One region of the Massilia sp. CFBP9026 genome, then DNA from elsewhere that is predicted to be linked to it. Evidence: predicted binding sites of a transcription regulator. Region 1 holds the regulator's gene; the other holds the start of a gene.
The links. The regulator LexA, encoded in region 1, represses DNA repair genes until DNA is damaged. The targets are predictions, from matches to a motif close to ACTGTATNNNNATACAGT.
Positions count from the first base shown of each region.

Region 1 (6,029 bases):
TTCGAAGATGATGCGGTGATCGTAACGGTAGAAGTCTTCCGCATGCATGAAGTCGGCGATGCGGTCCCAGGCGGCATTATCGCGCAGCAGGCCGCCAATGACGGACTGCTCTGCTTCGATGGAATGCGGGGGGATGCGCAGCGCTTCGATCTGCGGGTCTGAGGGTGCTGCGTTCATGGGCGGCATTATACCTTCTCCTGTCACACGGCTGTCATAATTGGTGAGTTTCAAAAGCAAAAAAGCCGGGAGAACCCGGCTTTTTTGTGTACAGCTTTTACTTCAGTTCAGCATTCGCTTAGGCAGCTTCGCCCACGACAGCGATGGTGATTTCCGACACGACGTCGGTGTGCAGGGCGACTGCAACCGGGAATTCGCCGGTGGTCTTCAGCGGGCCAGTCGGCAGGCGAACGGCAGCTTTTTCGACCGGGAAGCCTTGCTTGGTCAGCGCTTCAGCGATGTCGGCATTGGTGACCGAACCGAACAGACGTCCGTCGACGCCGGCCTTCTGGCCGATGGTGACGGTCAGGCCGCTCAGCTTGTCGCCTTGGGCTTGGGCGGCTGCCAGTTTCTCGGCGGCTGCTTTTTCCAGTTCGGCGCGCTTGGCTTCGAACTCGGCGACGGCGCCGGCGGTAGCGCGGCGGGCCATCTTTTGTGGGATCAGGAAGTTACGTGCGTAACCGTCCTTGACTTTGACGACGTCGCCCAGGTTGCCGACGTTGATGACTTTTTCCAACAGAATGATTTGCATGTTTTATCTCCAGGATAGCTGACGTAACCGATTAACCGTGGTGCAGGTCGGTGTACGGCAGCAGCGCCAGGTAGCGGGCGCGCTTGATGGCGGTGTCGACCTGGCGCTGGTAGTGCGCCTTGGTGCCGGTCAGACGTGCTGGCATGATCTTGCCGTTTTCCTGGACGAAGTCCTTCAGGGTGTCGACGTCTTTGTAGTCAACCTGTTCAACGCCAGCGGCGGTGAAGCGGCAGAACTTCTTGCGCTTGAACAGCGGGTTCTGCTGTTTGCGCTTGAGTTTTTCTTTAGCTTTGTTTTTGTCGAACTTTTTACCGAATGCCATTTGAGGCTCCTGTATATCTAAATTGCCGGTTAAGCGGCACTGAAATCAATGATGTGAAACACCAGGGCTTTGCTGTTGCGATTTTTTCGAGCAAGGAATCCATCGAAGCGGTAGCTGGCGCCCAGCTCGGCGCTGCCGAACCTGCCCGAAATCTCGCCCGCGGCGAACGCGGGGACTTCGAACTCGACCAGGCGATCGACCCCTGCCTCTCGCTGATGCGAACTGTGCATCAGGACGGCTGAAACGATCGGCACGCCGGCCGGGGTGTAGCGCAGTACGTCACGCTCGGCGATGGTCGCCACGAGCTGGAGCTGGTTCACCCGGTTCTTCTACTACTTGCTTGTTACGAATTCCTGGAAAAAATCTTAGGCAGCGGCAGCGGCAGCGGCTGGAGCAGCTGCTGCTGGAGCAGCGGCTTCTGCACGGTGGCTCTTGGCTGCGTCTTCGCGCTGCACCGATTTCATCATCGGCGACGGTGCGGTTTCTGCTTTCTTCATCTTGACGGTCAGATGACGCAGAACGGCATCATTGAACTTGAATGCGGTTTCCAGCTCGACCAGGGTCTCGTTGTCGCATTCGATGTTCAGACAGATGTAGTGAGCTTTTGGCAGCTTCTGGATCTGGTAAGCCATCTGGCGGCGGCCCCAGTCTTCCACGCGATGGATGTTACCGCCGCGGCTGGTCACCGTGGTCTTGTAACGCTCGATCATCGCCGGGACTTGCTCGCTCTGGTCCGGATGGACGATAAAAACGATTTCATAATGACGCATGCATTACTCCTTGAGGACGTTTTACATAAATGCCCACCTCGGCGTCAAGACGAGTGTGGGAAGGGAAAGCCCGCCAGTATAACCGGTGCCCGGAGCTTGCGCAACTACCAGCTCTGCACTGCCGGCGCGGGGACCGGCAGGCCTATGATGGATGAACTCGCCCAGCCAGGCTGCGGCGGCCAAGTTGTCTCCTGAAATGCAGCGCAACCCAAGGATGTCATCGATGAAACGTCAACTCACTGCCCTTGCCCTCGTCGCCGGCCTCGCCGTCGCCACCGTCGCGATCGCGAAACCGCAATACGGCTACATCATCACGTACTACTCCGACGCCAGCTACACCACCGTGGTCGGCGATGGCGAATTCACCTGCGCCGGCAAATGGAAACTGTATAACGGCGTCAAGACCGACTTCTATCTCGAGTCCAACGAAACCGAGTGCTGATGCACTGACCATCGTCACCCTCCGGTCGCCGCCCGGCGACCGGGCTCCGGCCGGGCTTGCCGAATCGACGCAAATGCCTGAGCTTTAACGAATATTTCCTGTTTTTTTATCGATTTCCCTTGCGCAGAGTAGAATACTGTACAAAAATACAGTTTACCTCTACAACCCGTTGCTGCAAGATATTTATGCTCAAGCTCACTGCAAGGCAAGAACAGATCCTTAACCTGATCAAGGAAGCGATCGAGAACACGGGTTTTCCTCCAACCCGGGCCGAAATCGCGGCCGAACTGGGCTTCCGCTCGGCGAATGCGGCCGAAGAACACCTGCAAGCCCTGGCGCGCAAGGGCGCGATCGAGATTTCGCCGGGCACCTCGCGCGGCATCCGCCTGGTCGGCGCCAGCGTCGAGCAGATCCCGATGCCGCCGCCCTCCCTGATGTCGCTGCCGCTGGTCGGCCGCGTCGCCGCCGGCAATCCCATCCTGGCGCAGGAACACGTCGAAGCGACCTATAACGTCGACACCGCGATGTTCGCGGCGCGGCCCGACTTTTTGCTCAAGGTAAAAGGCTGGTCGATGCGCGACGCCGGCATCATGGATGGCGACTTTTTGGCGGTCAAGAAAATCGACAGCGCCAAGAACGGCCAGATCGTGGTCGCCCGCCTGGGCGAGGAAGTCACCGTCAAGCGCTACCGCAAGACGGGCGACCTGGTCGAGCTGCTGCCCGAGAACCCGGACTTCAAGGTCATCGAAGTCACGCCCGACGAAGAGTTCGCGCTCGAGGGGTTGGCGGTGGGGCTGATGCGCAGCTGGAACTGATATAGCCGTCGATCCGTCGTTCCCGCGAAGGCGGGAACCCCAGTTTGCATGAGTCGCCGCCACAATAAGCGATCGTGGCAGCGCTGAGGGCTTGGGTTCCCGCCTTCGCGGGAACGACGTTTACAGGCAGTCTTTACTGCTTGGCCTTGTTGACCACCGAATTGTGCTGGTCCACGAATGCCTCGGTCGCGCTGCGCCAGGCGGCGAAATCGGCCAATACCATCTTCGAATTGACCTTCGCTCCCTCGGCGATGTTCTGGCGCACCTGCTCCAGGTAGGCGGTCGAGGCTTCGGTTTCCTGCTTGTTCATCAGCTTGGCGATGTCGGCCGGGATGCGCTTGGTCAGCGGCGATTGTTCGTTGAGATTGGTCACCATCTTGTTATAGCAATCCTGCCAGCCGGTCACGGCCTTGTTAACGCGCTCGATCTCGTCGTTCACCTTCGACACCGCCGGGATGCGCGGCGACGGGCAGCGGTACTCGCCCGACTGCAGGTCGGCGCCATCGTAGCCCTTGATCCAGTAATCGATCTCGGCGCGGCGTTCGCCACGCTGCTGCATGATCACGAGCGAGTCGGCGGCGACCTTGTTGCCCTTGGCGGCCGACTTTTCAAACCATTCCTTCGCCTTGGCTTCGTCGACCGCGCCGGCCTCGCCATACCAGTACATCTGGCCCAGTTGCTGCTGGGCCTGCGGATTGCCAGCGTTGGCCAGCTTGGTGTACAGCTTGAGCGCGCCCGCATAGTCTTTTTTCTCGAACAGGGCATTGGCGTCCTCGAGTTCGCCGGCGAAGGCGGCGCCACTGAACGCGACGGATACCGCGAGGGACAGGCAGGACAGGAATCGTTTCATGGGCATACCGTAAGGCTGAGCTGGTAAAAGTCCATGATAGCCGTGTTTTACGGCTGGGCTCAACCGCAAAAATGACAGGGCCGGCATTTGCCGGCCCTGTGATGACAGTTTTACCCCGCTTTACGCATCCAGCGCCTGGCGGAAGTCGCCCACCAGGTCATCGGTGTCCTCGATGCCCACCGACACCCGGATCAAGCCTTCCGCGATGCCCATGCTGGCGCGCCGCTCGGGGCCCATCTCGAAGAAGATCGTGTGCGCCACCGGAATCACGAGCGTCCGGTTGTCGCCCAGGTTCGAGGCCGGGATCGCGAGCTTCAGGCGATTCAGGTAGTCGAACGGGTCGATGTCATCTTTCAGCTCGAAGCTCAGCAGCGAACCGCCGGAGCGGAACAGCCCCTCGACGATCGCGTGCTGCGGGTGCGAGGCCAGGCCCGGATAATGGACGGCAGCGACGCGTTCGTCGGCTTCCAGCATCGTCGCCAGCGCCAGCGCATTGGCGCAGGTGCGCTCCATGCGCAGGGCCAGCGTCTCGGCGCCGACCGCGATGTGGTGCGCCGCTTCCGGCCCCAGCGCGGCGCCGAAGTCGCGCAGCGCCTTGGCCCGCAGCTGGGCCATGCCTTGCGCGGCGGGCGGCTGCTTTCTGAAGTTCTGGGCGATGTTCGGATACGCGGCCCAGTCGAACAGGCCGGTATCGGTCAGCGCACCGCCCAGTGCGATGCCGTGGCCGCCGATCGACTTGGTCAGCGAATTGACCACCAGCCCGGCATGCACGTCTTTCGGACGGAACAGCCAGGGCGTGGTCATCGTATTGTCGACCACGTACAGGATGCCGCGCGCACGGCACAGTTCGCCGATGCGGGCCAGGTCCGCCACTTGCGTGCGCGGATTGGCGATGGTCTCGACGAATACCAGGCGGGTGTTCGGCTGCAAGGCCGCTTCGACCTGGGCCACGTCGGTGGCGTCGACGAAAGCGACGTCGACGCCCTGCCCCGCCACCGTCTGCCACAGGCTGTTGGTGTTCCCGAACAGGAAGCTCGACGACACGATGTGGTCGCCGGTCTTGAGCAGCGCCTGGAACAGCGCGCCGATCGCCGCCATGCCGGTGCCAAAGCACAGGGTGGCGACGCCGTCTTCCATCTTGCTGATCTTGTCTTCCAGGGCCGACACCGTCGGGTTGCCCTGGCGGCCGTAGCGGAAGCCCGGCTCCTTGCCCTGGAACACCGACGCCAGCTGGCGCGCATCGGCATAGCCAAAGGCGACCGAGGTGTGCACCGGCTTGTGCAGCGAACCCTGCTCGATCGTCTTGCGGCGATCGTTGTGCAGGATGGTGGTGGTGAAGCCGTAGCGCTTGTTATCCGACATGGTTTTTCCCGGCCTTACTCGGCGGCCACCGGCGGGTTCAGGTTGAGCTGGGTACGCACCTTGTCCTCGTTGCCGTCCTTGCTCGACGGGGCGTGGCGTGCCGATTCCTGGCGATCCAGGTATTCCGGGGTCACGTCGCCGGTGACGTAGATGCCGTCGAAGCACGAAGCCTCGAAGTTCTTGATCTCAGGATTGACGTCCGAGATCGCGCGCTTGAGTGCGTCGACGTCCTGGTACACCACGCGGTCGGCCGTGATCTCGCGGCACACTTCTTCGGTCGTGCGGCCGTGGGCGATCAGTTCGTCGCGGGTCGGCATGTCGATGCCGTACACGTTCGGGTACAGCACCGGTGGCGCCGCCGAAGCGAAGAACACCTTGCGGGCGCCGGCTTCGCGCGCCATCTGCACGATTTCGCGGCTGGTGGTGCCGCGCACGATCGAATCGTCGACCAGCAGCACGTTCTTGTCCTTGAACTCGGAGCTGATCGCGTTCAGTTTCTGGCGCACCGATTTCTTGCGCATGCCCTGGCCCGGCATGATGAAAGTGCGGCCGATATAGCGGTTCTTGATGAAGCCTTCGCGGTACTCGACGCCCAGTTTCAAGGCCAGCTGGATCGCGGCCGGACGCGAGGAATCGGGGATCGGCATCACCACATCGATCTCGTCGACCGGGATTTCGCGGCTGACCTTGTCGGCCAGGTATTCACCCATGCGCAGGCGC
Region 1 covers NZ_JAXCWH010000006.1:99,510-105,538, reverse strand. Annotated here, with positions in the region: gene SOM28_RS15910 (replicative DNA helicase) at 1-186, opposite strand, end outside; gene rplI (50S ribosomal protein L9) at 296-748, opposite strand; gene rpsR (30S ribosomal protein S18) at 780-1,070, opposite strand; gene priB (primosomal replication protein N) at 1,100-1,390, opposite strand; gene rpsF (30S ribosomal protein S6) at 1,436-1,840, opposite strand; gene SOM28_RS15885 (hypothetical protein) at 2,064-2,282, shown strand; gene lexA (transcriptional repressor LexA) at 2,468-3,097, shown strand; gene SOM28_RS15875 (tetratricopeptide repeat protein) at 3,231-3,947, opposite strand; gene SOM28_RS15870 (cystathionine gamma-synthase family protein) at 4,068-5,309, opposite strand; gene purF (amidophosphoribosyltransferase) at 5,324-6,029, opposite strand, start outside.

Region 2 (6,029 bases), on a different contig from region 1:
GCAGGGCATGGCAACGGTCGAGCTCAAATGGACGGTCGGTTGACGAGCCGCCGAGCCCACCTGGGGCGTCGACATTGTCGTCAGCAAAGGCTTGCAAGGCTGCGGTCGGCAGCACCTGGGCCAATTCGGTCAAATGGGTGCAGCCGAGTACGCCGGATAGGCGGTCTTTCAGATGCAACCGGAAATGGTTCACGAGCGAGAGCCCGATCAACTTCTTGTAGGCAGGGCCGATGGTATCGCAGTAGCCCGGATACGGGACGGCATCGGATGCGGCTTCGGCATCGACGATGTTGAGGTCGCGGTCAATGGTTACACGCAGCTTGAGGTCGTGCACCGGCGTGCCGCCGGGCCGTTCGCCGGAAGCAAGCGCGACAGTACGCGTTTTCACATCGCGGATGCTGGCATCGAGGTCCCACAAGCCATCGTCGCGCGCGAACGCTTCGACTGTGATGGCGCGCGTATGCCGGAGCGAGCGCGATACGGGAGGTGACAAAGGCATAAATACCAGTGCCGTCGAGACGGCGGTTAGTGATGCAGCCGGTGTGCTACTTGCACGTTGCCGCAGCTTCTGCGACAACAACCGCTCATGCGGCGCTGCTTAAACCCGCAAAGTTTAGCACAGCGTCCACAGCGGCGCATGGGAAAGAAAGGTGGGTAAGGGTTACTACGAGGAGATGAAGGGACTTCAAGGGAATATGACGGCGCGTTTGCCGCTTATATTATTCGCCTGTCTTGAATGACAGCCCCCACCCTATTCACAACGTGAATGAAAGATATGTATTTGGGATAGGATCAGTCAGCGACCTGGAATGCCCAGACGGCAAAAAGCGCCAGCGTGCAGCGCCATCGCCCGTTGAGGAATATGCGTCTAAGCATATCGGGGATGACGCTCCACGCTGGCGCCTGGAGCAATCGGGCCGATGAACCGACATCCATCAGCTCACATCGAACTCATCGTCCGCAGGACTACCCTGCATCGCCACCCGTGCCGCACGCTGCGAAAAGCCGCGCTGCAACAGAAAGCGCATCTGCTTGGCCCGCATCGCCGCGTCGGTGGCGACCGTGCCGAACTTGCGCTGCCAGACTTCGACGGCGCGCGCCGTCTCGCTGTCGGACAGCCCGGCCTTGATCTCAACCAGCGCATCGCCGGTGACGCCATGGCTTTGCAGTTCGGCCACCACACGGCTATTGCCGTAGCGGCTGGCCTTACGGTTGATCAGGGATTCGGCGAAACGTTCCTGCGACAGCCAGTTATTCTTTTCAAGGAAATCCAGGAGGGCGTCGACGTCTTCGTCTTCCTGGGCATACTTGGCCAGCTTGCGCCGCAACTCGAACCGGCTGTGCTCGCGCTGCGACAGGTAGCGCAGCGCGCGCGCCTTGAGGCTTAGTGCAGGAGCTGGCATGGGGACACCGTGATCGACAACATGGCGAGAACGAACGGGTAGAAACCCGCGGCGCTACCCTGCCGCGCCGCCCTCGCCAGGCGATTACTCACCAACTGCCTGCAGCTTCGGCTTGTCGTCGCCACCGGCTGCCGCCGGCGGCAGTTCGCGCACGCCCAGGGCGGCACGGACCTTGTTCTCGATTTCACGCGCCAGGGCTGGACGATCCACCAGGAACTGACGGGCATTGTCCTTGCCCTGGCCGATGCGCTCGCCGTTATAGCTGTACCACGAGCCCGACTTCTCGACGATCTTGTTGTCGGCGCCCAGGTCCAGGATTTCGCCTTCGCGCGAGGTGCCAGCTCCGTACAGGATGTCGAAGTGGGCCTCCTTGAACGGTGGCGCGATCTTGTTCTTGACGACCTTGACCTTGGTTTCATTACCGATCACTTCGTCACCCGACTTGATCGAGCCGGTACGACGGATGTCCAGGCGCACGGAGGCGTAGAACTTCAGTGCGTTACCGCCGGTGGTCGTCTCCGGGCTGCCGAACATGACGCCGATCTTCATGCGGATCTGGTTAATGAAGATCACCAGCGTATTGGTGCGGTTGATCGAACCGGTGAGCTTGCGCAGCGCTTGCGACATCAGGCGTGCCTGCAGGCCCGGCAGCGAGTCGCCCATATCGCCTTCGATCTCGGCGCGCGGGGTCAGTGCCGCCACCGAGTCGATGACCACCAGGTCGACGCTGCCCGAACGCACCAGGGCGTCGGTGATTTCGAGTGCTTGCTCGCCGGTGTCCGGCTGCGAGATCAGCAGGTCGCTCAGGTTGATGCCCAGTTTTTGGGCATAGGTAACGTCGAGCGCGTGCTCGGCGTCGATGAAGGCGCAGGTGCCACCCAGTTTTTGCATCTGGGCGATGGTCTGCAGCGTCAGGGTGGTTTTACCCGACGATTCAGGGCCGTAGATCTCGACGATACGGCCACGCGGCAGGCCGCCGACGCCCAGGGCGATGTCGAGGCCCAGCGAGCCGGTGGAAACAGTCTGCACTTCTTCGACCGGCGCATTGGCATCCATGCGCATGACCGACCCCTTGCCGAACTGCTTTTCGATTTGCGCCAGGGCGGCTGCCAGCGCCTTGCCCTTTTCAGCGGCGTTCAATGCGGATTTTTTGTCGTCCATGGTGTACTTTCAATCGTGGAGTAGGCAAGGTGTGGGCGCGCACGCGCACTTCAATAGCCACTACTGTATAAAAATCCAGTGGTTTTTGCAAGCACTAATACGTAACCATTTTGTCAATAAATGGGGTGAGACTCGCATTGTTGCGACAAATCAAACACAATACACGTCATCCCCGCGCAGGCGGGGATCCAAGTTCTGCACCAACCGCTAGCGAAAACCGCAGTCACAGTGCATACGGATTGGGTTCCCGCCTGCGCGGGAACGACGTATCAACCTATAACCGAGGTGCCACCATGCGAATTCTGCTCGCCGAAGATGATAGCGTACTTGCCGACGGCCTGACGCGATCCCTGCGCCAGTCCGGCTACGCTATCGATTACGTCAAGAACGGCCAGGATGCCGACACCGCCCTCTCCACCCAGGAGTTCGACCTGCTCATCCTCGACCTCGGCCTGCCGAAGATGTCGGGGCTCGAAGTGCTGCGCCGCCTGCGCGCCCGCGCCTCGCTGCTGCCGGTCCTGATCCTCACCGCCGCCGATTCCGTCGAGCAGCGCGTGGAAGGCCTCGACCTGGGCGCCGACGACTACATGGCCAAGCCGTTCGCCCTGTCCGAACTCGAGGCGCGGGTGCGCGCCCTTACCCGCCGCGGCGCCGGCGGCGGCCCGACCGTGGTGCGCCACGGCCCGCTGGTCTACGACCAGGTCGGCCGCAGCGCCTACATCAACGACCAGATGCTCGACCTGTCGGCGCGCGAGCTCGGCCTGCTCGAGGTGCTGCTGGCGCGCACCGGCCGCCTGGTATCCAAGGAACAATTGGTCGACCATCTGTGCGAATGGGGAGAAGAAGTCTCGAACAACGCGATCGAGGTCTATGTGCACCGCCTGCGCAAGAAGATCGAGGTCGGCGGCGTGCGCATCGCCACCGTACGCGGCCTGGGCTACTGCCTCGAGAAGTTCTCCGAGGCCGCGGCGGCGGCCTTGGCCGAACGCGCCGCTGCAACGTCAGCGGCAACGGCAACCGTCGCCGACAGGTGAACGAACGCGACGCCGGTTTCACGGCCGGCCCCGAGTACACCCCGGCCACGACGGCCGAGCCGACCTACGTCCCGCCAAATCCAGAACCGGACGAGAACATCCGGCACTCGCTGTTCGGCGAGATCCTCGACTGGATGCTGGCCCCGCTGCTGCTGCTGTGGCCGATGAGCATCGCCATCACCTATCTCGTTGCCAAGTCGATCGCCAACCAGCCCTTCGACGATGCGCTCGAAGACCGGGTCACGGTGCTGGGCCAGCAGATCCGCAGCGTGGGCGGCAAGGCGGCCGGCCAGCTGCATCCGTCCGGCCGCGACATCCTGCGCGCCGACGACGTCGACAGCGTGTATTACCTGCTGGCCGGGCCCGACGGCGAGCTGCTGGACGGCGACCGCGACCTGCCGCGTCCGCGGATGGACGCGGCCGACGAGCATGCGCGCAGCGGCGCGGTCGAGTTCCGCAACGACAGCATCCATGGCACACCGATCCGGGTCGCCTACACCTATGTCAACCTCGACCCACTGCATGAACGTTCCCCGCAGCCGCCGCTCGAGCCGCCCCTTGCGCTGGTACAGGTGGCGGAGACGCTCGACAAGCGCGCGCACCTGGCGGGCGAGATCATCAAGGGCGTGATCCTGCCCCAGTTCATCATCCTGCCGGTGATCCTGGCGCTGGTCTGGTTCGCGCTGTCGCGCGGACTGACCCCGCTGGCCGAGCTGCAGCAGCGCATCCGCGCCCGGCCCCAGGACGACCTGTCGCCGATCGATCCGCGCCAGGTGCCGGAAGAGATCTCGCCGCTGGTCGGCTCCTTCAACGACATGCTCGAGCGCCTGGGCGAATCGATGGCGATGCAGAAGCGCTTCATTGCCGACGCCGCGCACCAGATGAAGACCCCGCTGGCCGGCATGCGCATGCAGTCCGAACTGGCCCTGCGCCAGCTCGACCCGGCCGAGATCCACCGCTCGCTGGAACAGCTGGCCAAGAGTTCGGAATCGGCCACGCGCCTGGTGAACCAGCTGCTGGCGCTGGCGCGCGCCGAAAACCAGCCGCAGGCCGGCCTGGCCTTCGCCGAGATCGACCTGCCGGTGCTCGCGCGCGAGACGGTGCGGGACTGGGTGCAAGCCTCCTTCGCGGGCGAGATCGACCTGGGCTTCGAGCCGCCGGCGGCCGACGAAGGCCCGGTCGTCATCGCCGGCCAGCCGCTGATGCTGCGCGAACTGCTGTCGAACCTGATCGACAATGCGCTGCGCTACACCCCGGCCGGCGGCAGCGTCACCGTGCGCGTGCGGCGCGACGGCGAGCGGGCGCTGCTCGAAGTCGAGGACACCGGCCCCGGCATCGCGCCCAACGAGCGCGAACGCGTGTTCGAGCGTTTCTACCGCATCCTGGGCAGCAATACCCAGGGCAGCGGCCTGGGCCTGGCGATCGTGCGCGAGATCGCGCAGCAGCACGGCGCTGAGATCGACATTTTCAACAACCCGCGCACGCAATCCAAGCGCTTCCCCGGCAGCCTGTTCCGCCTGACCTTCCCTCCTGTGCTCCATGAACCCGACGCCGCCCCCTGACCCCCACCAAGACGACGCGGCGCGCCGCCGCGCCGCCAACGCCACGCACTGGGAACGCACCCGCAAGATGACCCTGCTGCTGCTGGCGCTGTGGTTGGCGACCGGCTTCGGCACCGTGTTCTTCGCGCGCGAGCTGGCGCGCTTCGAGGTGTTCGGCTGGCCGCTGTCGTTCTATATGGCGGCGCAAGGCGCCTCGCTGGTGTCGCTGGCCATCATCGGCTTCTATGCCTGGCGCATGCGCCGGCTGGACCGCGACGCCGCCGCGCAAGCCAAGGCCGAGGTCGGAGCCGGGGCGGAGCCACGATGAGCGCCAAGCCACCCTATTTCAGCAAGCTGGCGCGCTACTATCTCTGGTACACCGGCTGCTTCGCGCTGTTCCTGATCGCCGTCGCCCTGCTCGAGCAGGAAGGCATGCCGCGCCTGTGGATCGGCCATCTGTTCATGTTCGCCACCATCGCCCTGTACGCGATCATCGGCGTGATCTGCCGCACCTCGAGCGTCACCGAATACTACGTCGCCGGACGGCGCGTGCCGGCCATGTTCAACGGCATGGCCACCGCCGCCGACTGGATCTCGGCGGCCAGCTTCATCAGCCTGGCCGGCGGCCTCTACCTGCAGGGCTTCGACGGCCTGGCCTTCATCATGGGCTGGACCGGCGGCTTCGTGCTGGTCGCGCTGCTGATCGCGCCTTATCTGCGCAAGTTCGCGCAATACACCGTGCCGGACTTTTTGGCGGCGCGCTACGGCGGCGGCGCCGGTGGACGCGGCGCCCCGGTGCGCGCGCTGGCGGTCGGCGCCACCATCCTGGTGTCGTTCACCTACGTGGTGGCGCAGATCTATGCGGTCGGCCTGATCGCTTCGCGCTTCAC
Region 2 covers NZ_JAXCWH010000002.1:391,063-397,091, forward strand. Annotated here, with positions in the region: gene SOM28_RS05880 (DUF2889 domain-containing protein) at 1-499, opposite strand, end outside; gene recX (recombination regulator RecX) at 936-1,403, opposite strand; gene recA (recombinase RecA) at 1,488-2,564, opposite strand; gene SOM28_RS05895 (response regulator transcription factor) at 2,858-3,598, shown strand; gene SOM28_RS05900 (sensor histidine kinase) at 3,595-5,160, shown strand; gene SOM28_RS05905 (DUF4212 domain-containing protein) at 5,138-5,467, shown strand; gene SOM28_RS05910 (sodium:solute symporter family protein) at 5,464-6,029, shown strand, end outside.
Region 2: the regulator LexA is predicted to act here: its motif matches at 2,627-2,644, upstream of recA (recombinase RecA).